4 regions of the Mesorhizobium sp. AR10 genome follow, and region 2 is predicted to be linked to each of the others. Evidence: riboswitches for the same ligand, from Rfam matches in the RefSeq annotation. Region 2 holds a riboswitch; each other region holds the start of a gene.
The links. A riboswitch is a leader RNA that binds a small molecule or an ion and turns the genes downstream of it on or off. The one in region 2 is predicted to bind cobalamin.
Positions count from the first base shown of each region.

Region 1: linked by a shared signal. The riboswitch ahead of LHFGNBLO_RS20035 (DUF1636 family protein) and the one ahead of LHFGNBLO_RS06615 (aromatic ring-hydroxylating oxygenase subunit alpha) in region 2 are both predicted to bind cobalamin.
Region 3: linked by a shared signal. The riboswitch ahead of metE (5-methyltetrahydropteroyltriglutamate--homocysteine S-methyltransferase) and the one ahead of LHFGNBLO_RS06615 (aromatic ring-hydroxylating oxygenase subunit alpha) in region 2 are both predicted to bind cobalamin.
Region 4: linked by a shared signal. The riboswitch ahead of LHFGNBLO_RS26615 (DUF1636 family protein) and the one ahead of LHFGNBLO_RS06615 (aromatic ring-hydroxylating oxygenase subunit alpha) in region 2 are both predicted to bind cobalamin.

Region 1 is NZ_CP080524.1:3,420,965-3,428,150, reverse strand. It holds gene LHFGNBLO_RS20050 (NuoB/complex I 20 kDa subunit family protein) at 1-251, opposite strand, end outside; gene LHFGNBLO_RS20045 (NADH-quinone oxidoreductase subunit A) at 242-607, opposite strand; gene LHFGNBLO_RS20040 (winged helix-turn-helix domain-containing protein) at 939-2,138, shown strand; cobalamin riboswitch at 2,168-2,373, shown strand; gene LHFGNBLO_RS20035 (DUF1636 family protein) at 2,412-2,840, shown strand; gene cobW (cobalamin biosynthesis protein CobW) at 2,843-3,880, shown strand; gene LHFGNBLO_RS20025 (cobaltochelatase subunit CobN) at 3,900-7,186, shown strand, end outside.
Region 2 is NZ_CP080524.1:679,943-687,128, reverse strand. It holds gene LHFGNBLO_RS06635 (DegQ family serine endoprotease) at 1-856, shown strand, start outside; gene LHFGNBLO_RS06630 (molybdopterin-dependent oxidoreductase) at 1,025-1,636, shown strand; gene LHFGNBLO_RS06625 (FAD-binding oxidoreductase) at 1,633-2,379, shown strand; gene LHFGNBLO_RS06620 (hybrid-cluster NAD(P)-dependent oxidoreductase) at 2,419-3,519, opposite strand; gene LHFGNBLO_RS06615 (aromatic ring-hydroxylating oxygenase subunit alpha) at 3,543-4,790, opposite strand; cobalamin riboswitch at 4,907-5,108, opposite strand; gene LHFGNBLO_RS06610 (DUF680 domain-containing protein) at 5,618-5,827, shown strand; gene LHFGNBLO_RS06605 (DUF680 domain-containing protein) at 5,901-6,107, shown strand; gene LHFGNBLO_RS06600 (DUF680 domain-containing protein) at 6,170-6,406, shown strand; gene LHFGNBLO_RS06595 (ABC transporter ATP-binding protein) at 6,494-7,186, opposite strand, start outside.
Region 3 is NZ_CP080523.1:573,885-581,070, reverse strand. It holds partial or broken gene glyA (serine hydroxymethyltransferase) at 1-208, shown strand, start outside; partial or broken gene LHFGNBLO_RS02735 (S-adenosylmethionine synthetase N-terminal domain-containing protein) at 264-701, shown strand; partial or broken gene LHFGNBLO_RS02730 (IS256 family transposase) at 767-2,019, opposite strand; partial or broken gene metK (methionine adenosyltransferase) at 2,136-2,867, shown strand; partial or broken gene LHFGNBLO_RS02720 (adenosine kinase) at 2,947-3,933, shown strand; cobalamin riboswitch at 4,337-4,536, shown strand; partial or broken gene metE (5-methyltetrahydropteroyltriglutamate--homocysteine S-methyltransferase) at 4,630-6,979, shown strand.
Region 4 is NZ_CP080524.1:4,751,380-4,758,565, reverse strand. It holds gene LHFGNBLO_RS26625 (FAD-dependent monooxygenase) at 1-546, opposite strand, end outside; gene LHFGNBLO_RS26620 (efflux RND transporter periplasmic adaptor subunit) at 543-1,676, opposite strand; cobalamin riboswitch at 2,087-2,294, shown strand; gene LHFGNBLO_RS26615 (DUF1636 family protein) at 2,318-2,779, shown strand; gene LHFGNBLO_RS26610 (ABC transporter ATP-binding protein) at 2,776-3,564, shown strand; gene LHFGNBLO_RS26605 (ABC transporter substrate-binding protein) at 3,597-4,544, shown strand; gene LHFGNBLO_RS26600 (FecCD family ABC transporter permease) at 4,575-5,561, shown strand; gene LHFGNBLO_RS26595 (HYR domain-containing protein) at 5,911-7,186, shown strand, end outside.

The DNA.
Region 1 (7,186 bases), 2.7 Mb from region 2:
CGTGGCATCGAGGTATGGATCATCTCGACCGCGCAGCACGCAAGACCAAACGTCATGAACATCAGCGAGCCGCTGCGCGCCCAGGTGACCAGCGCCTCGGTGGAGGTGACGAGAAAGCCCTTGTCGGCCAGCTCGTTGTTGATTTCGAGGAAAAACGGGTCGTCGGACCCCACCGGCCTGCCGGTGTTGGGGTCGATGAGGCCCTTGGGCTTCGGCGCGACGAGCGTGCCGGAACTGTCGCTCAATCCCATTCCAGCGCTCCTTTTTTCCATTCATAGGCAAAGCCGATGGTCAGCACCGCCAGGAACACCATCATCGACCAGAAACCGAGCATGCCGATCTTCGAGAAGGACACCGCCCACGGAAACAGGAAGGCCACTTCCAGATCGAAGATGATGAACAGGATCGACACCAGATAGAAGCGGATGTCGAACTTCATGCGGGCATCATCGAACGAGTTGAAGCCGCACTCATAGGCGGAAAGCTTTTCCGGGTCGGGATTGCGGTAGGCTACCAGGAACGGGGCCACAAGCAGCGCAAGGCCAACGACCAGCGCCACGCCGATGAACAGGACGATGGGCAGATACGAAGTCAAAAGTGCGCTCATGCAGCAGCTTTCCGTTGGCGGCCAATCCACTCTGATTACAGCAACGAACCCTAATGCGGAAGCGTGACAGATTAACCGCTGAACCGTTTTAAGTGCCTATGCTGCAACGCGGCGAGGGTTAGCGCAGCGCTTTCGGCGAAGCAAGTCAAACCTTGTTCAAAAGACGGTGCTGGACGGCACATCAAGAGAAACTGGTCCGTTCCGCTCCTGTTTGATTTCCTTCACTTTTTACTCCACTTTTCTCTCCTGACATGGTTCCCGCCAAAACCCTGCTAGCATGACGCGGAATCACTGGCTCCATTTGTCCGAAAATCATCAGAGTTCCGTCTGCATGAAGGAAAAAATCTCGCTCGCCATGGCCCGCCGCATCGCGCTTGCGGCCCAGGGTTTTAGTGATGCCCGCCCAACGGGTACGCCTGACCGGCGGCATCTTGGCCGTGTGCTGGCCCGCACCGGCTTGCTGCAGATCGATTCCGTCAGTGCCGTGGTGCGCGCGCACTATATGCCGCTTTACTCGCGCCTTGGCCCCTACCCGCTCTCGCTGCTCGACAATGCCGCCGTGACCCGCAAGCGCACGGTCTTCGAATACTGGGCGCACGAGGCGTCCTTCCTGCCGGTCGAGACCTGGCCGCTGATGCGCTGGCGCATGCAGCGGGCCGAGCGCGGTGACGAGATGTATCTCGGCCTTGCCAAGTGGGGGCGCGACCACGCCGCCTATATCGAAGAGATCTACCGCGAGGTCGTCGATCGCGGCCCGATCGCCGCTTCCGCGCTCGAAGGCCAGAAAGGCTCAGGCGGCTGGTGGGGCTGGAGCCATGCCAAGCATGCCTTCGAATGGCTGTTCTGGGCCGGACGCATCACCACGGCCCAACGCCGGGGCTTCGAACGATTCTATGATCTGCCCGAGCGTGTGCTGCCACAAGTGATCCTCGACCTGCCGGTTCCCGTCGCCGAGGACGCGCATCGCGAATTGCTGCGCATCTCGGCCCGCGCCCATGGCGTGGCGACAGCGAGCGACCTGCGCGATTATTTCCGCCTGTCGCCGGCTGATATGAAGGGCCGCCTTGAGGAACTGGTCGAGACCGGCGAGCTTTTGCCGGTGCGCGTCGAGGGTTGGGACAAGCAGGCCTATCTGCACAAGGATGCGCGCTTTCCGCGCAGGATCGAGGCGCGCGCCCTGCTTGCCCCGTTCGATCCGGTCGTTTTCGAGCGGACGCGCACGGAAAACCTGTTCAAATTCCGCTACCGCATCGAGATCTACACCCCGGCCGAAAAGCGCCAGTACGGCTATTATGTGCTGCCGTTCCTGCTCGGCGACAGGATCGTCGCGCGCGTCGACCTCAAGGCCGACCGGCCAGCCAGCGTGCTGCGCGTCCACGCCGCCTACGCCGAGACCGGCGCGCCTTCAGAAACCGCCGCTCAGCTCTTCGAGGAACTGAAGCTGATGCAGAGCTGGCTCGGGCTTGAACGCATGGAGGTGACGCCTGCCGGAGATCTTGGGCAGCCCCTCGCCGACATCGCCGTGTCGTAACCATGCGTTGACACGCCTGCACCCACAAGCCTAAATCCGGTCCAGACGGTCTCTTCTCTTCAATGGGAGGAGCCAAGAGGGAATGCGGTGCGGGATCTCGGTCTCAAATCCGCGGCTGTCCCCGCAACTGTAAGCGAAGAGCCTTGGCCGAAAACCACTGGGATGTTCCCGGGAAGGCGGCACCCAAGGCGATGACCCGCGAGCCAGGAGACCTGCCGTCTAGGACAAAAAGAATCCGATCGCCTGGCGGGTTTTCCGGGCAAGGAGCCTGATTTGGAACGCGACAGCAGTTTTTCGGCTGAGACAGCGGACGCTTTGTCCGGCGACAGCGATGCCTTGGCCGGTGTCACCGTCATCGTCTGCGCCTCCTGCCGCGACGAGACCGGCTCCGACGCCCATCCCCGTGCCGGCGAACTGCTCGCGCAGGACACACGCCGCGCCGTTTCCGGCGACAATATCCGCATCCGCAGCGTCGAATGCCTTGGCAACTGCAAACGCCGGCTGAGCGCTGCGATCCTGCGCGACGGCTGCTGGAGCTATGTCTTCGGCGACCTGACCGCGACAAGCGGCGCCGACCTCGTCACCGCCGCAAAGCTCTTCGCCACCTCGACCGACGGCCTCATTCCATGGCGCGGCCGTCCCGAATCCCTGAAGCGCGGCCTCGTTGCCCGCATCCCTCCCCTCGACACGCTGAAGGACTGACCATGCCCGCTTCCGTTTCCCGCGTTCCCTGCACCGTCGTCACCGGCTTTCTCGGCGCCGGCAAGACGACGCTGATCCGCCATCTGCTTGAGAACGCCAAGGGCAAGCGGCTGGCCATCATCGTCAACGAATTCGGCGACATCGGCATCGACGGCGAGATCCTCAAGGGGTGCGGCATCGACACCTGCCCCGAGGAAAACATCGTCGAACTGGCCAATGGCTGCATCTGCTGCACCGTCGCCGACGATTTCGTCCCGGCGCTGGACCAGATCCTGTCGCTGACGCCGAGGGTCGACCACATCCTGATCGAAACCTCCGGCCTGGCACTGCCCAAGCCGCTGGTCCAGGCCTTCCAGTGGCCGTCGGTCAAGAGCCGGGTGACAGTCGACGGCGTCATCGCCGTGGTCGACGGACCGGCGCTGGCCGAAGGCCGCGTCGCCAACGACATGGACGCCCTGCAGGCGCAGCGTGCCAAGGACGACACACTCGACCATGACGATCCGGTCGAGGAAGTGTTCGAGGACCAGATCGCCTGCGCCGACCTGATCATCCTGTCGAAGAGCGACCTGATGGACGCAACCGGCACGGCCCGCGCCAATGCCATCATCAATGAGCACTCCGCCCGCGCCGTGAGGATCGTGCCGACTTCGCATGGCAAGGTCGATCCCTCCGTACTGCTTGGGCTCGGTCTCGCCGTCGAGGACGACATCGAGAACCGCAAGTCCCATCATGACGGCGCGTTCGACCACGAGCATGACGACTTCGACACGTTCATCGTCGACATTCCCTCGATCGCCAATCCGGACGAGCTGGCAAAGCGCGTCGCCACCGCAGCCGAAGAAGAAAACGTGTTGCGCGTCAAGGGTTTCATCGATGTCGGCGGCAAGCCGATGCGGCTTTTGCTGCAGGCCGTCGGCCCGCGCGTCAATCACTACTACGACCGCGCCTGGACCGCCGACGACGACCGCCGCTCGCGCCTCGTCGTCATCGGCCTGAAGGGGCTGAACCGCCCGGCGATCGAGCGTATACTCGCCGGCTGATTTTCAGACACGAGCCGCGATGCACATCCTCACCACCACATCCGCCTCGCTCGACGATCTCGCCGAGCCTGTCGATCTCAGGCAGACGCCGGCGGATATCGTGGCGCTGTCCTTCACCGACAGCGATCTGGCCGGACTGGCTGCGGCGTGGAAAGCCGATGCGGCGCGCCTGCCCTCCATGCGGCTGGCAGCACTTCGCGATCTGCGCCATCCGATGTCCGTCGACCTCTGGATCGACAGCGTCGCCCAACACGCCAAGGTCATTCTCGTCCGCATCCTCGGCGGCTACGACTGGTGGCGCTATGGCTGCGACCAGCTCGCCGCGACCGCCCGTGCGCGCGGCATCAAACTGGCATTGCTGCCCGGCGAAAGCCACGACGAGGATCTGCGGCTGATCGAAGGCTCGACGCTGCCGCGCGACGAACTGGACGGCCTGCTCGACTATTTTCGCGAGGGCGGCCCGGCCAATATGACCGCGCTGGTCGCCCGTCTCGCAGGGTTGGCGGGACAGAATGCGGTTGTTGCCGAACCGGTCAGTGTGCCGAAAGCGGGCTACTACGAGCCGGGACGCGGCGTCGTGCCCCTCCCCCTTGAGGGGAGGGTCCGGCCGCAGGCTGGGGGTGGGGTCGCCTCCGACATGCGCCGACGCAAAGAGGCGCCGAGCACGTCCGCAATGACCCCACCCGGCCCTGCGGGCCACCCTCCCCTCAAGGGGGAGGGAGACGCCGCGCCAATCATTCCCATTCTCTTCTATCGCTCAATGCTGCTCGCCGCCGATGTCGCGCCGATCGACGCCCTTTTTGAAGCGCTGCGACAGCGCGGCATGGTCCCCGTGCCGATCTTCGTTTCCAGCCTGAAAGACCCGACCTCCCTCGCCTTCGTGGAAAACGCATTGGCCGCGCTGAAACCCGCCGCCATCATCACCGCGACCGCTTTCGCGTCCGGCGCCGAGCCCGGTGTCGAGACCTTGTTCGATCGCGCCGGCGTGCCGGTGTTCCAGGTCATCGTGGCCACGACCCGCCGCGATATCTGGCAAAACAACCAGCGCGGCCTCGCCCCCGCCGACCTTGCCATGCATGTCGTCCTGCCCGAGCTCGACGGCCGCATTCTGGCCGGCGCCATTTCCTTCAAGGGTGAGAGCGAAACCGACCCGGCGTTGGCCTTCCGCGCTTTCGCCAACCGGCCAGAGTCAGACCGCGTGGCGCAGGTGGCGAACCGCATCGAAGCCTTCATTCGGCTGCAGCAAGCGCCACGCGCGACGCGCAAGCTCGCGATCCTGATCCCCGACTATCCGAGCGCTCCCGGCCGCACCGGCTATGCCGTTGGCCTCGACGTGCCGTCCAGCGTGCTGGCCATGCTGAGCGACCTGAAGGAGCAGGGCTACGCCGTTGAGGGGATTCCGCAAACGCCGCGTGAATTGCTGGATGTGTTGGAGCGCAGCGGCGATGGGTTGGGGCTGGATGAGTTCCTCACCCTTTCGACGGAGCTACCGACAGCGGCAATCGCTGCGGTAGAGGCAGCTTGGGGAAAGGTGGAAGACGAGACGGGTTTGTGCGAGCCACCCCCCTCTGTCCTGCCGGACATCTCCCCCTCAAGGGGGGAGATTGGCAGTTCCGTTGCCGGCTCTCTTCCTCCAATGTTTGAGATTGGCGAAAGCGCAGATGACGGCTCAATCTCCCCCCTTGAGGGGGAGATGTCCGGCAGGACAGAGGGGGGCGCGACAGAACGCCAGCCTTCGCAGCCTGTTGGCCAAAAACACTTCCCCTTCCGTGCCGCCACCTTCGGCAACGTCACCGTAGCGCTCGCCCCAGATCGCGGCCGCTCAGCCGACCGCCGCGCCGACTATCACGACCCTACGCTCCCCCCGCGCCATGCGCTGATCGCTTTTGGCCTCTGGTTGCGCAAATCGCTGGGCATCCACGCCCTCATCCATGTCGGCGCCCACGGCACGCTGGAATGGTTGCCCGGCAAGACCGTGGCGCTCTCGGAAAACTGCTTTCCCGAGATCGTCACCGGTTCGCTGCCGGTCATCTACCCCTTCATCGTTTCCAACCCGGGCGAGGCAGCGCAGGCCAAGCGGCGCATCGCCGCTGTTACCCTCGGCCACCTGCCACCGCCGCTGACCAGCGCAGGGCTGGACGAGAACCAGCACAAGCTGGAGCGGCTGGTCGACGAATACGCGCAGGCCGACGGGCTCGACCGCCGCCGCCGCGACCGGCTGGCGAAGCTGATCGTCGAGACCGCGCAAAAGACCGGCCTCGCCTCCGAAGCCGGCGTTGCCACAGCCGACGCACCTGACGAAGCGCTGCGCCGCATCGACGCCTGGCTCTGCGACCTCAAGGACTTCGCCATCAAGGACGGCCTGCATATCTATGGCCGCTCGCCCGAGGGCGAGGTCGATCCGCTGCGCCAGCAAAGTGCGGCGACCGAGAAGGCAGCACTCTTCGCAGCCCTGGACGGCCGCCATGTCGCTGCCGGGCCTGCCGGCGCGCCGGCGCGCGGCCGACGCGATGTCCTGCCCACCGGCCGCAACCTGTTCACATCAGACCCGCGCACCATGCCGACGCCGACCGCCTATGATCTGGGCAAGGTGGCTGCGGAAGAAGTGGTGCGCAACTACATGCAATCGCATGGTGACTGGCCGCGCTCGCTGGTCATCGACCTCTGGGGCTCGGCCTCGCTACGCACCGGTGGCGAGGAGATCGCGCAAGGCCTGGCTCTGATGGGCTGCCGGCCGCAGTGGGATGGCGCCACTGGCCGCATCACCGGCATCGAAGTGCTGCCGCCGGCAGCGCTCGGCCGCCCGCGCGTCGATGTCACCTGGCGCATTTCCGGTCTGTTTCGCGACATGTTCCCGACCCAGATCGCGCTGATCGACGCTGCTGCCAACGCCGTCGCCACCCGCGACGAGGACGATTCGGAAAACCCGCTCGCGGCCAGGACCCGCGCGGAGGGAAAGATCAGCCCACGCATTTTCGGCACCTCGCCCGGCACCTATGGCGTCGGCGTCGAGGAATTGTTGTCGAGCGGCAACTGGGCCGCGCGCGAAGAGATCGGTCGCGCCTATCTCGACGCGACGTCACATGCCTATGGCGGCGCCGAGGGCGAAGGCATCTCAGCGCCCGGCGCCTTTGAAGGCCGCATCGCCGAAGCTGACCTTCTCGTTCATACCGGCGACGACCCCGGCCGCGACATTCTCGAAGGCTCCGCCGATGTTGCCTTCATCGGCGGGTTTTCGGCAGCGGTCGCGGCACTTGGCAAGAACGCAGACGTCATCGTGCTCGACACCACCGATCCGCAAAAGCC
Region 2 (7,186 bases):
TGACGATTTCATCCAGATCGACGCGCCGATCAACCACGGCAATTCCGGCGGACCGCTGGTCGATGTCAGCGGCAATGTCGTCGGCATCAACACGGCGATCTATTCGCCGAATGGCGGCAGCGTCGGCGTCGGTTTCGCCATCCCGTCCGACCAGGCGCAAAAGGTGGTCGCCAAGCTGATGAAGGGCGGCTCCATCCAGTACGGCTATCTCGGCGTCCAGATCCAGCCGGTGACGCCCGATGTGGCAAGCGCCATCGGCCTCGATCGCGCCAGCGGCGCGCTGGTTTCCGAGGTCAATGACGGATCGCCGGCCGCCACGGCAGGGATCGAGACCGGCGATGTCATCACCAGTTTCGCCGGTCAGGACATAAAGGATCCTAAGGATCTGTCGCGCGCTGTTGCCGACGTCTCGCCAGGGATCAAGGAAACGCTCGATGTCTGGCGCAAGGGCAAAAGCATGGAGATTTCGGTCGACATCGGGCGCAATGGCGACGATGTGAAGACGGCATCGGCGAGCGGCGATTCCGGCCAGCCGTCGGCAGAGCAAGGCCTTCGCGCATCCGCGATGGGCCTTGGCTTGGTCGACATCAGCCCGGAGGTTCGCGAAGCCATGAATCTGGCGGCCAACCAGCGCGGCGCGTTGGTCGAGCGCGTCAATCCGGACAAAGCGGCGGCGGCTTCCGGCATTGAGCCGGGCGACATCATCGTCGCCGTCGATCAGGCGTCGGTGAGGAATGCCAGGCAGGCAACCCAGGCGATTGCGCAGGCAGGAAAGTCCGGCCGGAAATCCGTGCTCCTGCTTGTCGAACGTGGCGACGCACAGATCTTCGTCGCCGTGCCCTTCGCCAACGGCTGAGGCGGCCCTGGTCGGTGGCTAGCTTGCGGGATCGATCGCAGGCGCGCCGCCGGCCGCCCCAAAATTTCTGTTGCCCGCCGCAACATCTTCTAGAAGACTGCCGAGGGTTACAAACGGCGTGGTGCAAATCGGCCGATTCAATCGGCCTGATTCAAACGGATACTCCCGATGGTCACTCGCGGCTTCTCATCCGGGCGAAAGCCTCCGACGGATACGGATGCGCGCATCCCGCCAGGGCAGTATCTCGAACAGGGTTTTCCGGTACTGTCGGCTGGACCGACGCCGCGTGTGCGCACCGAGGACTGGTCGTTCACGCTGAAGCACGGGCCGCGCCCGATCAAGAAATGGAACTGGGCCGAGTTCAACGCCCTGCCGCTGACCAAGATGACGCGCGACATCCACTGCGTCACCGCATGGACCAAGTTCGATACGCCGTGGCAAGGCGTGCTGGTCGACGACATTTTCGCCGACGCCGGCCTGGAGCCGCCGACCGGCTTCACCTTGGCGCACGCGTTCGACGGTTACACCACCAATGTGCCGACCAAGGATCTCACCGACGGCAAAGCGATGGTGGCGCTGCTCTACGAAGGTAAGCCGATTACGTCAGACCATGGCGGTCCGGCGCGGCTGCTCGTTCCGCATCTCTATTTCTGGAAATCGGCCAAATGGCTGAACGGGCTGCAGTTCACCGAGCGTGACGAGCCGGGCTTTTGGGAATTGCGCGGCTATCACATCTATGGCGATCCGTGGCGCGAACAGCGCTATACGGGCGATCCATGAGCGAGCCGTCGACGGCGCAATCGCCCTGGCAAACGGCCAGGATCACCCGCATCGAGAAGCGCACACCGCGCGTCACCAGTTTCTTCTTCCTGTTGTCGCGGCCTTTCACTAGCCGGGCCGGACAACATGTCGATGTCAGGCTGACGGCGCCGGACGGCTATCAGGCGCGCCGCTCCTACTCCATCGCCTCTGCGCCGGAAGCCGCAGGAACAATCGAACTGGCGATCGAAAGACTCGACGATGGCGAGGTCTCGCCTTTCTTCCACGAGGTGGCGGTGGTCGGCGACGAGGTCGAGTTGCGCGGGCCGCTCGGCGGCCATTTCGTCTGGTCCGACAGTGACGGCGGACCGCTGCTGCTGATCGGCGGCGGTTCGGGCGTGGTGCCGTTGATGGCAATGATCCGCCATCGTGTTGCGCGGAAATCACCGGTGCCGGTCGCGTTGGTGTTCTCAGTGCGGGTCTGGGACGAGGTGATCTTTCGCGACGAGCTGATCGGTCTCGATGACCGCCGGAATGGTTTCGAACTGGTGCTGACGCTGACACGCGAGGCCGCCCGGCGCCCGGCAGACTATTCGCGGCGGATCGATGTCGCGATGATGGTGCAATCCATGGCGCGGCTGCCCGAGCCGCCAAAGCTCGCCTTTGTCTGCGGCTCGAATGCCTTCGTCTCGGCCGCCGCCCAGGCGCTGATCGATGCCGACATTCCGGCAGGTCTCATCCGCACCGAGCGCTACGGGGTATAGGTTCCGATCCGAACATACGAGCCTCCGTGCACGGCCGTTTCAGGCCTCGATTTCGAGCGCCGACAGCGGCTTGGAGCAGCAGGCCAGGATGAAGCCGTCATCGATCTCGTGGTCGAGGATGCCGCCATTGTGGCTCATCTCGACGCTGCCGGAGACTTTCTTCACCTTGCAGGTTCCGCACAGGCCGAATTCGCAGGCCGCCGGAATTCTCACCCCCGAAGCGCGCGCCGTCTGCAGCACGGTCTGGCCGGCAACGCATTCGGCGTCGACATCCGAGAGCGAGAAGCGGATCGGCGTTGCGGCTTCGGCGGGCACATCGGCGCCACCGTCTGCCGGCAACGCAAACGGCGGCGGTATTTCCTCCACGGCGGGCGCGGCAAAGCTCTCCTGGTGGTATTGCACCATGTCGAAGCCGGAGGCCTCCAGCATCTGCCGCACCGCGCGCATGAACGGGTCTGGGCCGCAGCAGAAGATTTCGCGCTCGCGGAAATCTGGCGCCAGCAGCGGCAGCCTGATCGCGTCGATCCGCCCCATATGACCGAACCAGCCCTCGCGGCTGGAGCGCTCCTCGATCATGAAGCCAAGCGACAGGCCGGGCATACGGCTTCCCAGCAGTTCGAGCTCCTTGCGGAAGATGATCTCCTCGGGCCGCCGCGCGCAGTTGACGAAGCCGACATCGGTCCATGGCGCGCAGTCGTTCAGCCAGCGCAGCATCGACATCATCGGCGTCACGCCGGAGCCGGCCGAGATGAACAGATATTTGGCCGCTGGGTGGCTGTGCAGCGAAAAGTCGCCCGCCGGCCCATAGGCCTTCACGTGAACGCCGGGCTTCAGATGATCGAACATCCAGCGCGTACCGATGCTGCCGGCCTGGGCTTTCACCGTGACCGCGATCGAGAACGGCCGCGACGGCGAGGATGACAGCGTGTAGGTGCGCATCAGCGGTCCATCGGCGGTCGGCAGTTCCAGCGTTACGAACTGCCCCGGCTTGTAGCGAAACCAAGTCTGGTTGTCGGAACGGAAGGTGAAGGTCTTCACCTCCGGCGCCTCATCGCTGACGCCGATCACTTCCAGCACCTGGAGCCTGTCGTTCCAAGGCGCCATCTCGTCGAGATGGCGGTAGAGCCCGAGATCCGTCATCGCATTCATCCCTTTACCCTTTCTCAGGCGACGCTACGCAGTGCGGGCCGGCCGCCTTCGGCAAGGCGCGGCTCGATGAAGCGGGCATACCAGTCTACGAACTGGATGACACCGCCCTCATGCAGCTCCGAATAGGGGCCGGGTTCATAGGCCGGCGACAGGATACCGAAGGCGTTCTCCTCGACGATGCGGCGGTCCTGATCGTTGGTCTCGGTCCAGACATGGGTGAGTTCGGCAAGGTCGTAGTCGACGCCTTCGACCGCATCCTTGTGGATGAGCCATTTCGTCGTCACTGCCGTTTCAGTGGCGCTGATCGGCAGCACCCGGAAGGTGACGGCATGATCGCCGAGGATGTGGTTCCAGGTCGTCGGATAGTGATAGAGCAGCAGCGAGCCGATGCGGTCGGTGGCAACGCTGTCGGAAAGGTTTCTCTTCACGGCGCGCTTTCCCGTCATCGTGTAGCTGACGGCATCGCGCAGTAGCGGCGCGCGGGTGGCGCGAAACTGTCCGGCGGGATCGATACGGAATTTGCTCGGCAAGCCCGCCGCCTCGCATTTCGCCCAATGCGCCAGCATTTCCGGGTCGCTGTCGGCGCCATTGACGCCGGTCACGGTCGGCGCTTCCGGGAATGTCTTGCAGAGCTCCGGATGGTTGCCGGCACAATGGTAGCACTCGCGGTTGTTCTCCCAGACGAGCTTCCAATTGCCCTTCTCGACGATGGTCGATTCGAAGGCGACCTTTGCCTCGCGCAGCCGGTGCGGCAACAAATAAGGCTCGATCATGGTGCGCATCGGCGCGAAGTCCGCCGGCTCCTTGGCCAGGCAGATGAAGATGTAGCCGCCGACGCTTTCGCAAGCCACCGGCTTCAGGCTGAACTGGCTCCTGTCGAACCCGTCCGCCATCTGCCGTGCGAACAACAGCCGGCCGTCCAGTTCGTAGGTCCACTGATGGTAAGGGCAGACCAGCTTCGCCGCCGTGCCCTTCTCACTGTTGCAAACGCGGCTGCCGCGGTGGCGGCAGGAATTGTGGAAGGCGTTGATCTTGCCTTGCTGGTCGCGCACCAGCACCACTGGATAATCGCCGATCTGGGCGGTGATGTAGCTGCCAGGCTTCGGCAATTCGCAATCATGGCCGATGAACAGCCAGTCGCGATACCAGATCAGCTCCATGTCGAGCTTGAAGTAGTCGCGATCGGTGTAGAAGGGCTGCTCGAGCGAATAGCCTTCCCTGCGGCTGTGCAAAAGCCTCAGCATGTCAGTGCGCACATCCATGTCCTGTCCTCATCTTTCAAGGACTGAACTTGGTGGTGATGGAGGAAAGACCGGTCGCAGTCCGGCGATAAGGCCGGGCATGCACCATCCACCTCTTGACCGCCCACCGCGATCAGTCGAGTTCAATCACCTCGGGCTGGTTTCCGGGCTCTGGAGTGTCCTTGCGGACGATCGCGACACCTTCCCAGGCTTGCGGCCCAGTGGTCTCCCGTTGCGACTTGAACTCCACCACCGTTGCGGGGGCAGCGCCGGAATCTGACCGGCTTCCCAATTCTCCGCCCGTCGTCACGAAGTGGCACCTGAGATGACATCATCTAATCACGACAGCGGGCGCGCCATCGGCACGAAAGCGACATCGCATCCATGCGGCGCGACACCATATCTGAAAACGCACCGGCCAAGGTTTCGCGGCGGAGGCCCTCCGCTTTCGCCGGCTATAGCCCGTCGCTTCGCGGATCGGATTCGACCTGCGACAGGGTTAAAAAATGGTAGCAGTTTCGAAAAGTGACTATTAGCTGCTTCTAAAATCGAACCGAACGGTTCGTTTCTGTTGACAGAGCGTGCAGGACGGTGTGAACGCTGGTTTGCAAATTCGTCAGCTGGGCCATGGGTCGAATAGTATAACCGTTTGATATCATTTATTAAAACAGAAGGTGTAGGAGGCTTTGGCACAATTTCAAGGTGCAGAGTCTTGGTCCACGCGGAACAAGTTCGTGATTGGAAACCGGCGCTGGCCCCTCCCACATCGGGGCTGTCCGAACGACGCGATTTCCTTCCAAGACACGCCGCTAGACGGACTGACGAACTAAGATACTGGAGTACTAAAAATGAAAAAGATCGCTCTTACTGCCGTCGCCGTTCTGGCCATCACCGGCAGCGCCTTTGCTGGTGGCAGTGACCATTATGGGTCCAACGGTGCCAACCAGCCAGCCACCACGGTTGACAGCTCGTACACGGCTTCCATTCAGAAGTCGGCGCACGCTGACAAGCAGCCCGTCGTTCAGGGCAGCGACCGTAACCTCTTCGGCAACAACTAACAGCCGATCTCCAACGGACGGCGGGTTTGTCCCGCCGCCTTGGCGGAATTCAGAAATCAAAGGAGTACTTAAAATGAAGAATATTGTTCTTGCTGCCGCCGCCGTTCTGGCCATCACCGGCAGCGCCTTTGCCGGTAGCGACAACTATGGCTCCAACGGCGCCAACCAGGCCGCCCCGGCTGTCGACAGCTCGTACACGGCTTCCGTTCAGAAATCGGCTCAGACTGACAAGCAGCCCATCGTTCAGGGCAGCGACCGTAACCTCTTCGGCAATAACTAAGCCGATCCCGGCACAGCGGCGGGATTGCCCGCCACTGTGCTGGAAAATTCAGGAGACTTGAAATGAAGAAGATTGCTCTTACTGCCGCCGCCCTTTTGATTGCCGCCGGCAGCGCCTATGCCCGCAACGACAATGTTGGCGGGACCGACATCAACAAGCAGGCGACCGTAAACGTCGACAACACGCAGACGTCTTCGGTGCGCGACACCGGCTCGCCGGTCTACAAGCTGCTCAACTCGTCGGACGACGTCCAGAAGTCCGCTCCGCAGGGCAGCGACCGGAACCTCTTCGGCCACTAACAGCCGAAGTCGACATCCAGAAAAAAGAGCGGCGGGCCCGGCCCGCCGCTCTTTTTTTGATCCGGATGTGATCCGAACCGGACGGCCTCAGGCCGCTTTTGCTTCCGCATTGTGGAGTGCGAAGGAATGTCCGTCGGCATCGAAGATATGGAGGTCTCCGGCATCCGCGCTCAGCCGCAGCGTCGTGCCACGCTTGACCTCGACATTGCCGGGCAGCTTGGTCACCAGCGGCAGGTCGGCACGGCCGATGTCGATATAGATGAGCTGAACCTCGCCGAGCTGCTCGACATAGTCCACCTTGCCCTCGAAGAGGTAGTCCGCGCCGGTGGCGATCACCAGATCCTCCGGCCGCACGCCAAAGCTCACCGCGGCACCCTTTGCTGAAGCCGGCGTGGTGATTGGCACCGTCGCCTTGCGGCCACCGACATGGCTGACGACGGTCGGGTTGCCGGTCTTTTCGATTGTTGCCGGCAAAATGTTCATGGCCGGCGAGCCGATGAACTGGGCAACAAACAGATTGCCGGGCTTCTTGTAGAGATCCATCGGCGTGCCGACCTGCTCGATATGCCCGTCCTTCAGCACCACGATGCGGTCGGCCAGCGTCATCGCCTCGACCTGGTCGTGGGTGACATAGATCATCGTTGTGGCAGGCATCGATTCCTTGAGCTTGGCGATCTCGATACGGGTGGCGACACGCAGTGCCGCGTCAAGGTTCGACAGCGGCTCGTCGAACAGGAAGACCTTCGGATTGCGCACGATGGCGCGGCCGATGGCGACGCG
Region 3 (7,186 bases), on a different replicon from region 2:
CGCCATCCGGCGGTCACAAGCGGAATTCGCCTGGGGTCGCCAGCAGTGACGTCGATGGGCATGCGCGAGGCGGAAATGGCGCAGATTGCCGCCTTCATCGACCTTGGTCTGCCGCCAGCCCAATGATCCGGATGTCCATGCCTGCGTGCGGAAAGACGTCGCCGACTTCTGCGCTGCGTTCGATGTCCCTGGCATCACCGACAGGTAAGGCGGGCAAATCGAAGGTCGCCACCTAACTGCAACATCTGAAACGAGGACATTCAATGACTAGGCAGTTCGTATTCTCTTCCGAATCCGTCGGCGCGGGACACCCGGACAAGATGGCCGACAACATCTCGGATGCCATCCTCGATGCGATCCTAAGGATCGACCCAAAGGCGCGCGTGGCCTGCGAAGCATTGGTGAAAACAGGGATGGTCGTTCTAGCTGGCGAGATCACTAGCGATGCGCAGGTCGATTACAGCCAGGTTGCGCGCGATACGATTGTCGATATCGGATATGATAACGATGCGATCGGCTTTGATGGTCGGCGTTGCGCCGTCGTTTTGGCTCTCACAGAGCAGTCGCCCGACATTAGCCAGGGCGTTGACGAGGGACGAGGGCAGGATCTCGAGCAGGGAGCGGGGGATCAGGGCCTCATGTTCGGGTTCGCATGCAGCGAGACCGATACACTGATGCCCTTGCCGATCCAGCTCGCTCACTGGGTGCCGTAGCGGGTCGTGTTGGAATTCGGCGGAGCAGCCTCCGGTAGGTTAAGATTATCGGCTCATGCGGCGAGGTCAATCTGCTGATCGCGTGGCTTCGTAGGAAGCGTCTGCCAGCCGTCGATCTTTCGCATCGAGATTTGACCGGACGCCATCAACGCCCAGAACAACATTGCCGCGGTTTCGGCCGAAGGCAGAACGGTCTGGGTCTTGATGCGCCGCTTGAACTCCTCATGCAGACGCTCAATCGCGTTTGTTGTTCTGGCGCTTTTCCATTGGCTCGGCGGCAGCCGGGTGAAGGCGAAGAGACGCTCGCCGGCCTCCTCCAGGCTATCGGCCACCGCCCGGCACTTGAGCCGCCATTTGCGCAGGAACGCCTTGCGGCGGCTCTCGATCTCCTCCGGCGTGGCCGCGTAGATCATGTCGGTGTAATCGGCGCTGATCTCCTCATGCAGCCGCTCGGGAGCATGGGCAAGCAGATTCCTGTGCTTGTGAACCGTGCATCTCTGCACCGGCACCCCGTCCCACAGCGCGGCGATCGCCCTGTCCAAGCCAGGTGCGCCATCGACCATGAGAAACTCAGGTCGGCGCAGGCCGCGCCCGACGAGATCGTCGAGAATGGCCCGCCAGGCCTCCGTCGTCTCGCCACCCATATTCTTGACCGCGAGCAGGATCTTCTGGCCGTCCGCGCGCACACCGATGACCACGAGCAGCGAGATCGAGGTCGCTTTGCGGTCGAGCCTGACACGAACCACCGTCCCGTCGAGGATCAGGCGCACGATCGGCTCGTCGGCCAGAGAGCGGGCATTCCAGGCGTCCCAGTCCGTCTTCACCTTGCGCCAGGTGCGGCTGACGACGTCCTTGCCGATCGCGCCGCCGAACAGCGCGGCGAGCGCACGCCGCACGCGCCTGGTGTTCGTGCCCGCCAGGTAGCTCGACGCGATCAGCGCGTCGGCGGCCATCGTGCGCCGCTGATAGGCGCGCAAGGCCTTGCTCTTCCATTCCACCGTCTTGTCCTCGCCGGCATCGAGGCGCGCCCGCGGAACCGTGAGCTCGGTGGTGCCGAAGGTCCCCGTCAGCGTGCGCGTCCGGCTGCCGTGGCGGTGGCCGGCGACACCGGTGTGGTCTCATCACCGCGCGCCGCCGGCTGCCGGCCATAACGGGGACGGGCAAGCACCGCGTCCAGCTCGGTCTCGAGCATCGTCTCGATGAAGCCGCGCACCCGCTCGCGCAGGCCAGCTTCAATCGGATCAAACCAGTTGTCGAAAAGATAGCTCGTCGCCTCATCCCCAGGATGAACGGCTTCCGCATTCATGGTAGTCCTTGTCATGGCGTAGTCTCCTGTCCGGCGCTCTAACGCCGGATGATTCGAGGTTTGACACCCCGGAGACTACGCCAACTCACAATTCCAACCACTCCTGCGACGGCACCGCTCACTGCTTGACGAAAAGACAGGCAGAGGTCCGCAAAGCGGGACAGCTGAGCTGGCTGCGTCCGGACGTAAAATCTCAAGTGTCCATCCGCTATGAAGGTTTGCGCCCGGTGGCGCTGGATACCGTAGTCCTGTCGACGCAACATGCCGAGGAGGTCACACAAGAAACAGTCCGGGAAGGCGTCATTGAGGAGATCATTAAGCCGGTCTTGCCGCCCCACTTGGACACGACGGGGATCAGGATCTTGGTCAATCCAACTGGGCGGTTCGTAGTCGGTGGGCCGCACGGTGACTGCGGCCTCAATGGACGCAAGATCATCGTCGATTCCTATGGTGGGATGGGGCGTCACGGCGGCGGAGCCTTTTCGGGCAAGGACCCGTCCAAGGTTGACCGCTCGGCCGCCTACGCGGCCCGGTATGTCGCGAAGAATGTCGTGGCTAGCGGACTTGCGGAGGTCTGCGAGGTTCAGCTTGCCTACGCGATCGGTGTGGCCGCTCCGGTGTCTGTCCTGGTCAACACGTTCGGGACCGCGAAGATCGTGGAAGAAAGGATCGAGCGGCTCATTCTTGAGCTGTTCGATCTCAGACCGAAGGGCATTATCAAGATGCTTGATCTCTTGCGCCCGATATACCGCAAGACCGCTACGTACGGGCACTTCGGCCGCGAAGAACCTGAGTTCACCTGGGAGAGGACGGACAGAGCGGACGACTTGCGGCGCGAGGCGGGACTCGCCGGCGCGCAAGGGCCGACGCCGGATCGATCGCCATGCGGAAAGTCCATTCCAAGCGGACCGTTGAGCGGAGACATTGATGCCGGATTATGACGTGCTTTGCATCGGCAATGCCATTGTCGACATCATCGCCCAGTGCGACGAGGAATTCCTCGAGACCAACGGCATCATCAAGGGCGCGATGAACCTCATCGACACCCGGCGCGCCGAATTGCTCTACAGCCGCATGGGCCCGGCGATCGAGGCGTCCGGCGGCAGCGCCGGCAACACGGCGGCCGGCGTCGCCTCCTTCGGCGGCCGCGCCGCCTTCTTCGGCAAGGTTTCGAACGATGCGCTGGGCGATATCTACGCGCACGACATCCATGCGCAGGGCGTCGCCTTCGACACCAGGCCGCTCAAGGGCGAGCCGCCGACGGCGCGCTCGATGATCTTCGTCACCCCCGACGGCGAACGCTCGATGAACACCTATCTCGGCGCCTGCGTCGAGCTCGGGCCGGAGGATGTCGAGGCCGACAAGGCCTCTGGCGCCAAGGTCACCTATTTCGAGGGCTATCTGTGGGACCCGCCGCGCGCCAAGGAAGCGATCCGGCAGACGGCGAAACTGGCGCACGCGGCCGGCCGCGAAGTGTCCATGACACTTTCGGATTCGTTCTGCGTCGACCGCTACCGCGACGAGTTCCTCGACCTGATGCGCTCCGGCACCGTCGACATCGTTTTCGCCAACAGCCACGAGATCAAGTCGCTCTACCAGACATCGTCGTTCGACGAGGCGCTGGCGCAGATCCGCAAGGATTGCCGGATTGCCGCCGTGACCCGCTCGGAAAAAGGCTCGGTCATCGTGCGCGGCGACGAGACCGTGGTTATCCAGGCGACCGCGATCAGGGAACTGGTCGACACGACAGGCGCCGGCGACCTCTATGCCGCCGGTTTCCTGCATGGCTACACGCAAGGCCGCGACCTCAAGACCTGCGGCGACCTTGGCTCACTGGCGGCTGGATTGGTGATCCAGCAGATCGGCCCGCGCCCGCGCCAGAACCTGCGCCGCGAGGCTGAACAGGCGGGGTTGCGTCAGGCGGACATCTCGAGGAGTAGCTGCTCACCTCCCCCTTATGCAGGCGGTCCAGGCGAGGGCGGATAAATCAAAATGTCGCACGCGCATCCGCCGGTTTTCCGCTGTGTTTCAAGTTGCCGAAATTCAGAACTTTGACGACACCTGCCGGTAGCAGTCCAGGATCTTGATCATCACGACGCCGACGCCTGCCGCAAGTCGCTCAAGAGCCGGGATCATGTGATTGGCTGATTTGCCGGCCCCTTATCGGCATCCACGCCTGCCGGGGAGCGCCTGGAAGGCAACAGCTGACGATAACGATCCAAGCGATTTTGGGCAACATTGCCCACAAGTCAAAGACGCAATCACATAACCACATAAACATTTCTTTATGCGGTATTGACAAGAGAGTAGACTACTGTGATTATCTGCGTGTCGTGGTTCTCCGTACGGCACTGCCGCAGCGGAGCTAAGAGGGAAGCCGGTGCGATGCCGGCGCTGCCCCCGCAACTGTTAGCGGCGAGCCCACCGCCCAATGTCACTGAGGCAAAAAGCCTCGGGAAGACGGGAAGAGGTTATGACCCGCGAGCCAGGAGACCTGCCACGGCGAGCAACGTCCACGGGCGGGGTGTCTCGATGGTCGCGGTCAGCCCGGCGTTCGTGCCGGCCTGCTAGCGCCTTCCTTGTCCCCACGCCCGACCATCGGGGTATGACATGACCATCACTCAGCAGATTCCTGTAGCAACGCTCGGTATGCCGCGTATCGGTCGCAGGCGAGAACTGAAATTCGCGCTTGAAAGCTACTGGTCCGGAAAATCTTCCGCTGCCGACCTTCTGACGACGGCGAAGGCCCTCCGTGCCGCCAGTTGGAGGGAGCAGCAAGATCGCGGCGTATCAAAAATCCCGTCGAACGACTTCTCACTCTACGACCATGTGCTCGACACCGCGGCCATGGTCGGTGCCGTGCCATCCCGCTACGGTTGGAAGGGCGGCGAGGTCCCACTCGACATCTACTTCGCGAAAGACCGCGGGTTGTGGACATGCCGGCCACGAGCATGCGGCTCAGGGGCACCGCTTAACCGCGATGGAAATGACCAAATGGTTCGACACTAACTATCACTTCATGGTGCCGGAGCTGACCGACGATCAGACCTTCGCCCTCTTGTCTGCGAAACCGGTCGACCACTTCCTCGAAGCCAAAGCCCTCGATATTCACACACGCCCAGTCATCCTTGGACCGGTCACCTTCCTCAAGCTGGCAAAATCACCTGCCGAAGGTTTCAATCCGATAGCGCTCCTGCCGCGGCTGCTGCCTGTATACGAGCAACTCCTGCGCAGGCTAAAGCTCTCGGGAGCCGACTGGGTGCAGATTGATGAGCCAGCGCTTGTGCTCGATCTTAACCCGAACGAACGAGCTGCGTTCGAGTTCGCCTACGGCCAGCTGTCGAAAGCCGCGCCCGAGTTGAAGATCATGCTGGCTACCTATTTCGGACCGCTGGGAGACAACCTCGAGACCGCGATTTCTCTGCCCGTGGCGGGCCTGCATCTCGATCTCGTGCGCGCTCCCGAGCAGTTGGAGACGGTAGGTCGGCTCACACCGAAGGATCTGGTGCTCTCGCTTGGCTTGATCGACGGCCGCAACGTCTGGCGCGCGAACCTGCCTGCGATTCTCGACCGCATCAAGCCGATCGTCGCAGGCTGGCCCCTGGACCGTGTCGAGATCGCGCCTTCCTGCTCGATGCTTCATGTGCCGATCGACCTGCGGATGGAGACCGCGCTCGATGTGGACGTCAGATCCTGGCTGGCATTCGCGGCCCAGAAGATCGATGAGCTGGTCGTGCTGGCCCAGGCCTTGTCGGAAGGCAGGGAGGCCGCAGCAGGCGCATTGAAAGCTTCTGCCGAGGCGGCCGCCGCGCGCGCAACGTCCACAAAGGTCCATGATCCGCTCGTTGAGGGACGGATCATCAGCATCGACGACGCCATGAAGCAACGAAAGAGCGCATTTGCCCAGCGTTCCAGAGTCCAGGCTGGCACGCTCGGCCTGCCGCCATTCCCAACGACGACCATCGGGTCCTTCCCGCAGACGCCGGAGGTGCGCAAGGCGCGCTCCGCTCATGCGAAGGGCTTGCTGAGCTATGTCGATTACGAGACCTTCCTGAAGAAGGAGACCGAGGCTGCTATCCGTTGGCAGGAGGAGATCGGCCTGGACGTGCTGGTGCACGGTGAGTTCGAACGAAACGACATGGTGCAGCATTTCGGCGAGCAGCTGTCTGGCCTCGCCTTCACCCAGCATGGCTGGGTGCAAAGCTATGGCTCCCGCTATGTGCGCCCTCCCATCATCTTCGGCGACGTATCGCGGCCCAATCCGATGACGGTGCGCTGGTGGCAATTTGCCCAGTCGCTGACGGAAAAGCCGGTGAAGGGAATGCTCACAGGCCCAGTGACCATTCTTAACTGGTCTTTTGTTCGCGACGACGTACCTCGCTCCGAAGCCTGCCGCCAGATCGCGCTCGCCATGCGCGATGAAGTGACGGACCTTGAAAGAGCCGGCGCAAGGATGATCCAGATCGACGAGGCCGCGTTTCGCGATGGCCTGCCACTGCGCAAGTCCGACTGGAAAGTCTATCTCGACTGGGCCGTCGAATGCTTCCGGCTCGCTTCAACGGGTGTAAAGGACGCGACCCAAATCCATACTCACATGTGCTATTCGGAATTCAACGAGATCATCGACGCGATCGCCGAAATGGACGCGGATGTAATTTCGATTGAGACGTCGCGCTCGAAAATGGAACTGCTGGACGCCTTCACGAGCTCCAAATATCCGAACGAAATCGGTCCCGGAGTCTACGACATTCACTCACCACGTGTCCCGGAAGTCGCGGAGATTTCGGACCTCGTCACGCTTGCCCGCGAGCGACTGTCCGACGGCCAGCTGTGGATAAATCCGGACTGTGGCCTCAAAACACGCAAATGGGAGGAGGTCCGCCCTGCCCTCATGAACATGGTCGCTGCAGCCCGGGCGCTTCGGGAGAAAGTGCCGGCCGGAGGCCTTCCTGAGTCCTAACCATGTGGTGATTTACCGGCTGCCGCGTGTTGGCATGCCCAACCGATTACTTTACTGGAAATAGTCATTCGAGGAAAAACATATAATGTTCCTTCGGCAGGTGTCACGTTGCTGTTCAGGGGTACGGGCGGGCAGCACGCTGCGCTTGTCAAACATATGGCAGCCGGGTTCAATTGGAAAATCTCGGTTGGTTCGAACGCCGGAGCG
Region 4 (7,186 bases), 2.1 Mb from region 2:
GGTGCCGCCGGGAAAGCCGATGGCCAGGCCATGGCGTACGGCGCTGCGGGCGCCATCGCAGCCGACGAGATAGGCGGCGCTGACGGTCTCGGTCGCGCCTTGCTTGTTCAAGGTGGCGACAACCGCGCCGGCCGTGTCCTCGAAGGCGACCAGTTCGGTGTTGCGCTCGACGCTGACGCCGGCACGCTCGAGATGCGTGATCAGAATGCGTTCGTGAACATCCTGCGGCAGCGCGAAAGCGAATGAATACGGGCTGATACCGCGACCGAAATCGCTGAGTGGCAGCCTGGCGGCGACGCCGGCCGGCGTGCGCACGGTGAGCTGCTCGACCCTGACGCCGGCGGCGAGCACGTCGTCGACGATGCCGATCTGGTGGTGAAATTCCAGCGTGCGGGCCTGGACGGCCAGCGCGCGCGAGGTTTCGCCCGGGCCTGCATCCTTGTCGAAAATGCGCACCTGGACGCCGAGGCGGGTGAGCCACAGCGCAAGCGTCAGTCCGGTTGGCCCGGCGCCGGCAATCAGCACTTCAGTCTGCGAGGCGTTCATTTGTTTGCTCCTTCGGTGAGGCGAACCTTTTCGTGTTCGCGCAGCCGGTTGACACCGGCGGTGACGACAATTTCGCCTTCGGCAAGGCCGTCGCTGACAATGACGCGGTCGGTCTCGTAGCGGGCAATGACGACAGGCTTGAGTTCCAGGGTCGAGGACGCGGCCACCACCCAGACGGCAGGCTTGCCGTCCTTGTCGAAAAGCGCGCTTCCCGGCAGGACCACGACAGGGGCGGTCATCGTGTTGACGCGGCCGGCGACGCTGCTGCCGAAGCGCATTTCGTCCGGCGCGCTGCGCAGCGCGACCTTGACCTGGAACGTGCGCGTCGCGGCGTCGGCCATCGGCGAGACCTCGCGAATGATGCCGATTGTCGCGATCGCTGGATTGCTCAGCAGGGAGACCTTGATTTCAAGGGGCTGCCTTGCATCCCCGCCATTGGAGAAGGCTGCTTCGGCGATGGCGAAGACGGCGTCGCGGGCAGCAGGGTCGGCGACCCGCACCACCATCTGCCCGGCATTGACGACCTGGCCGGCTTCAGCGCCGGTCGCCGTCACCACGCCGTCGAAATCGGCATGCAGCTCGGTATAGGCGAGCTGGTCCTTGGCCATTTCGAAGCCGATCCTTGCCGAGTCCAGCTTTGCTTCGGCCGAACGCAGGCTCTTCAGCGTCGCATCGTAGTTGGCCCGTGTCGCAAAGCCCTTGGCGAGAAGGGCTCCGATGCGGGCCTCGGCCGCACTTGCTTCGACGAGCACTGCCTGCGCGGCGGCGACGTCGGCCTCGGCGCTGCGCAGCCGGTTGCGATAGTCCTGGTCTTCGATGCGGGCGATCACCTCACCCTTGCGGACCGACTGGCCGACTTCTGCCATGCGCTGCACCAGCTTGCCGGACAGCCGGAACCCGAGGTCGCTTTCGCGCTGCGGCCGGACTTCGCCGATGGCGATGCGCTCATCGGCCTGCGGCGCAGGTTTCACTGCCATGGCCCTGACAAGCTTGGCTTCGGGCACGTCCGGTTCGACCGCCGCGGCCTCGCCCTTTGCGCCATACCAGACGACCGCTGCGGCGCAGGCAAGTGCAGCCACGGATGCGGCGACGAGACGATGCTTTCCTCGCCTGTGGTGGAAGAGTGTCATGTTGTCTCCATAACCAATGTTGCGGCCTGCGCCGGGGAAGGGCGTAGCAGCCGAAGATCCCGTTGGCTGGAGAAGAACCGGGCGCTTGATATGCGATTGCAAGGAGCGTTGTCCGTTCTCAGAGACCAGCACCCTTCCTCACCAGCACGATCTTATTGGACTCTCAGGCGCGTGAAATCCCGATCGGATTCTGAAAATTTTCCGATGCTTTTGGCGCCCGACCGCCAACGCGCCGGCCTGTCGACGCGCCTGGAAGTGGGCATCGAGGGAAATTGAAGCTGGAACATTGGCCGCTGGTGTTGACAGCATGCGACGGCACTTGATACGTTATGTTATTACATAATCATGTCGAAGCGAACCGAAGCCTGCAAGCTCGATCAAAAAATCATTGCGACGCAGTCGGGTGAAATCTAGGGTGGAAAAATGATGGTCCCCGAGTCGAAAGGCGAGGGGTGAAAAGGGAACACGGTGAGACCCGCTTCGGGTCGAGGCCGTGGCTGCCCCCGCAACTGTAAGCGGCGAGCAAAATCCGAAAAGCCACTGGCCGGCAAGGCTGGGAAGGCAGGATGGCGCAAAGACCCGCGAGCCAGGAGACCTGCCATCAGCATGAGTTGACCGGACGGGGTGTGCCGGGAGGAGACGTGGATTTCGGTCTTGTCGGCCGATTTGCCAGGGCATCCTTCCGTCGCCAGTTTTGGAAAGTGACGGAAAAGTTGGACGCCTCAAAGGCACTCCATCGCATCATTGTGTGCACGCTTTGCCGCGATCTCGTGACCGGGGTCAGGTCAGGCGAAGAGCTGTGCGCCGATTTGGCGGCCCGGCTCTCGGCGCCTGACGAGAGCGCTCCGGACTATGCGGTCGAAGCCATCGACTGCATGGCGGGCTGCGCGCGGCCGCTGACCGTCGCCTTCCAGGCGGATGGCAAAGCCTCCTATCTCTTCGGCTCCATCGACGCCGGGGTCGATGCCGCCGATCTCATCGAATTTGCGAAGCTCTACCGCTCGCTTGCTGACGGCTGGTGCAACTCCGGACAGCGTCCGGCTGGACTGGCGGGCAAGACACTGGCGCGCATCCCGGGCAATCCGTCGGGGAGCAAGCGATGACCGCGCGCCTTCTCGAAGCACGCGAACTGACTGTGACGGCGAATGGCCAGCACCTGGTCCATGCGGTCAGCCTTTCGGTGGCGGCGGGCGATCGCCTTGCCATCATCGGCCCCAATGGCGCCGGCAAGACGACGCTGCTGCGCATGCTGTCCGGCGCGCTGCAGCCAAGCACAGGCGAGGTGCGGTTTCTCGGCCGCCGCCTGGACAGGATTTCGACCGCCGAGCGCGCGCTGCACATCGCCGTCGTCGGCCAGACCGATCAGCCTGACCCGCGGCTTGCCGTGATCGACTATGTCGAGCTCGGCCGGGTCCCGCATGCCGGCCTGCGCCGCAGGCACGAGGACCGCGACATTGTCGTCGACGCGCTTCGCAGAACCGGCCTGCTGCCGCTGCTTGGCCGCACCGTCGGCTCGCTGTCCGGCGGCGAGCGCCAGCGCGCCCAGCTGGCGCGCGCCATCGCCCAGCAGCCGAGAATCCTGTTCCTCGACGAGCCGACCAACCATCTCGATCCGCGCGCCCGCAGCGAGCTTCTTGAACTGGTGGCCGGGTTCGGCATGACGGTGATTGCGGTGCTGCATGATCTGTCGCTGGTGGCGCCATTTGCCACCCGGGTCGCGGTGATGAGCCGGGCCCGCCTGCACGCGCTTGCCGCACCGAACGAGGCGCTGACCCAGCAGCTGATCCGCGAGATTTTCGGCGTCGACGTATTGCGGCTGCGCCATCCGACTGAAGACCGCGAACTCACGATCTTCGACATTCCAAACCGCACCTCGTCGCCATCCTGATCAATAACTCGTTCAACAAAGGAGCACCGCCCGTGAAACGCCTCGCCCTGTCTCTTGCCTTCTCATTGCTGGCTTCGACCGCCTTCGCCTTCCCGGTCACCGTCGACAGTTGCGGCACGCCGCTGACCTTCGATGCGGCGCCAAAGCGCGCCGTCATCCACGATTTGAACATGGCCGAGATGGCCTTTGCGCTGAAGCTGCAGCCGTCGATCGTCGGTCTGACCGGCATCACCGGCTGGTACAAGGTCGGTCCCGAATTCAAGGCCGAGCAGGGCTCCATCCCGGAACTGGCGCCAAAGTACCCGACGCTCGAAAACCTCGTCGCGGTAGAGCCCGATTTCTTCTTCGCCGGCTGGTACTACGGCATGAAGCCCGGCGGCGAGGTGACACCCGACACGCTGGCCCCGCACGGCATCAAGACGCTGGTACTGACGGAAAGCTGCGTCCATCTCGACAAGGACCGCCCCGCCGCCTCGATGGACCTGCTCTATGGCGACGTCGAAAAACTGGGCAAGATCTTCGGCAAGGAAGGCCAAGCCGAAAAGCTCGTCTCGGGCTGGAAAACGCAACTGGCCGACATCACGGCCAAGGTCGGCGAACACAAGGGAACGCGGGTGTTTCTCTACGATTCCGGCGAAGACAAGCCGTTCACCGCCGGCAAATTCGCCATCCCGAGTGCCATGATAACGGCTGCCGGCGGCGACAATATCATGGCCGACATGGACACCAGCTGGGGCAACACGGATTGGGAAACGGTGGCTTCCCGCAATCCGCAATTCCTGATCCTGCTCGATTACCAGGATGGCGGTGGCTACAAGAAGCTGCTCGATTTCCTTAAAGTCCATCCGGCGATGAAGGAGACCGATGCGGTCAAGAACGAGCGCTTCGTCGCGTTGCGCTATGCCGAGCTGACGCCAGGACCTGCCAATATCGAGGCGATCGGCAAGATCGCCAGGGCGATGCACCCGGAAGCCTTCTGAGCTTTGCAGCACAAGGCATTCGGATTTTTCATGATGGCGGGAGCGGTGGCGATGGCCGCTCTCGCCTTGCTGTCGATTGCCTATGGGTCGACGGTGATCGCGTTGAGCGATGTTGTTGCCGCACTCGGACACACCGTTGGACTCGACGGACATGCCGTGTCCGGACCGGTCGGCAAGATCGTCGTCGATCTCAGGCTGCCGCGCACCATCCTGGCCATCTGCGTCGGCGCCGGGTTGGGCGTCGTCGGCGCGCTGCTGCAGACGGTGACGCGCAACGACCTCGCCGACCCGTTCCTGTTCGGCCTGTCGTCCGGCGCCGCCGCCGGTGCCGTCTCCGTCATCACCGTCTTTGGCGACAGCTTCGGCATCTGGACGTTGCCGGTCGCGGCCTTCACCGGCGGCATTCTGGCCGCTTGCATCGTCCTTTTGCTGGTCGCGCGGGTGAGGGGACAAGGCCCCGAACGGCTGATCCTCGCCGGGCTTGCCGTCTCGTTCATGTTCACCGCACTCACCAACTATCTGGTCTTTGCCGGCGACCAGCGCGCCGCCCACTCGGTGCTGTTCTGGACGATGGGCGGGCTGGGACTGGCGCGATGGGACAATATCGGGCTGGCGACGCTGGGCGCGGGGATCATTCTCGTCTACGGGCTGTGGAACCACCGCAGGCTCGACGCCTTCCTGGCTGGCGAAAACGCCGCCGAAAGCCTTGGCGTGCCGGTGGCGCGGATGCGCAGGACGACCTTTCTCGTCGCCGCGCTGTCGACGGCGATCCTTGTCTCGGTCGCCGGCGTCATCGGCTTCGTCGGCCTGATGATCCCGCATCTGTGCCGGCCACTGGCCGGTCCGTTGCATCTGCGCCTGATCGCAAGCTGCGCCCTGTTCGGGGCCGTGCTGTTGCTGGCAAGCGATCTTCTGGCGCGCACGCTGCTGCCGCCGCAGGAACTGCCGATCGGCATCATCACCAGTTCGGTCGGCGCTTTCTTCGTCGTCACCATGCTCATTCGCAACCGTCTCTGACGGTGGCCGTGCCCGAACGAGATCGTCAGGTCGGTTGAGGTAACCGGCTAACCCGTTGCCGTGGTTAAAAAAAATCCCCCCAAAAATAGTCAGCCCGGGGCTCGTTCGTTGAATTGACCTCCGCAAGAGGCGGACATAGGTTCCGCTCCAACCTGGCTGAGAGGGCGATCGGGGTTGCCCTGTCACGGTGAATGGCCGCTCGCGACGGCCGGTCATCTTGGTACGCCGGGTCTGCACGACAATGCGGCAGTGCAGCACCTTTGCGTCTTTTACGACACGCAAGGGGGGCTGGAAATTTGGGTTGCGCCTGATCCCGGGAATTCGGAGGTCATGCGCGGGGGATGGCTTTGTGGCGTCGAATTCTGTCGGATCTGTTGCGCGTACCGCGCCGTTTCAAACGCGTGTCTGCAAGGGAACGGTCGATCTGGCCGCCAGGCTGGCTGTCGGGCTGTTCGCCTGCCTGGCGTTGTGGGTCGCATCGGCCGGCGAGGGCCATGCCCAGTCGTCAAGCCCCTCCATCAGTGTTGCCTCGAGCCCGACGCAGTTCCGCTTTGTCGGGCAAGTGATGAAGCTGACCTACACGGTCTACACCGGCAACAAGGTGTTTTCGACCGTGTCGATCGACCCGAGAGGCTTCGGCCCCGTCGTGCCGACATGTCCGTCGCCGCCGCAGGAGACCGGCGCCACCTTCACCTGCACGGGCACCTACACGGTGACACCGCTCAATATGGCCAGCGGTACGTTTTCCGGCGCACCTATCGTCAGGTGGCAGAATGGCAACAAGACCGGCGCCAACGTCTTCGTCCCGATCGCTCCACCGGAAAGCAACCCGCCAAACCTGACCTTGCCGGCCAACATCGTCGTCAATACCGATCCGGGTCTGGCCACAGCGATCGTCGACTATGCGGTGAGCGCCAATGATCCCGAGGACACCGTCGCCGACCTGCTGCTGACCGACGGCCCGGCCTCGCACAGCGCCTTTGCGCTGGGCACGACCATGGTCAGCTATTCGGCGACCGATCCGTCCGGCAATGCCACGACCGGTTCCTTCACCGTCACCGTCGAGGACCACGAGGCGCCGGTGGTGACGCTGCCCGCGCCGATCACCGACAACGCACCGGCCGGTGCCGCCGGCAAGGCCGTCGCCTTCGCGGCAACGGCGACCGACAATGTCGATGCCAACCCGACCGTCTCTTGCGCACCGGCTTCGGGCAGCACCTTTTCGATCGGCGAGACGACGGTCAGTTGCACAGCGACGGACCAGGCCGGCAACACCAGCGACGCAACGACCTTCAAAGTCACCGTCAACGACGTCACCGCGCCTGACCTGACCCTGCCAGCGGACATTTCAGTCAACACAGATCCCGGCATGGCGACGGCCACCGTAACCTACAGCGCGACCGCTACCGATGCCGGCGATCCGGCGCCGGTCGTCGGCTGCCTGCCGGCTTCCGGCAGTGCGTTTGCGGTCGGCGAAAACACCGTCTCCTGCACCGCCACCGACGCCAGCAACAACGTCGCCGGACCGCTGACATTCAAGGTGACGGTCGCCGACCACGAAGCGCCGGTGCTGACGCCGCCAGCCAACATCACCGTCAACACCGATGCCGGCGTATCGAGCGCGG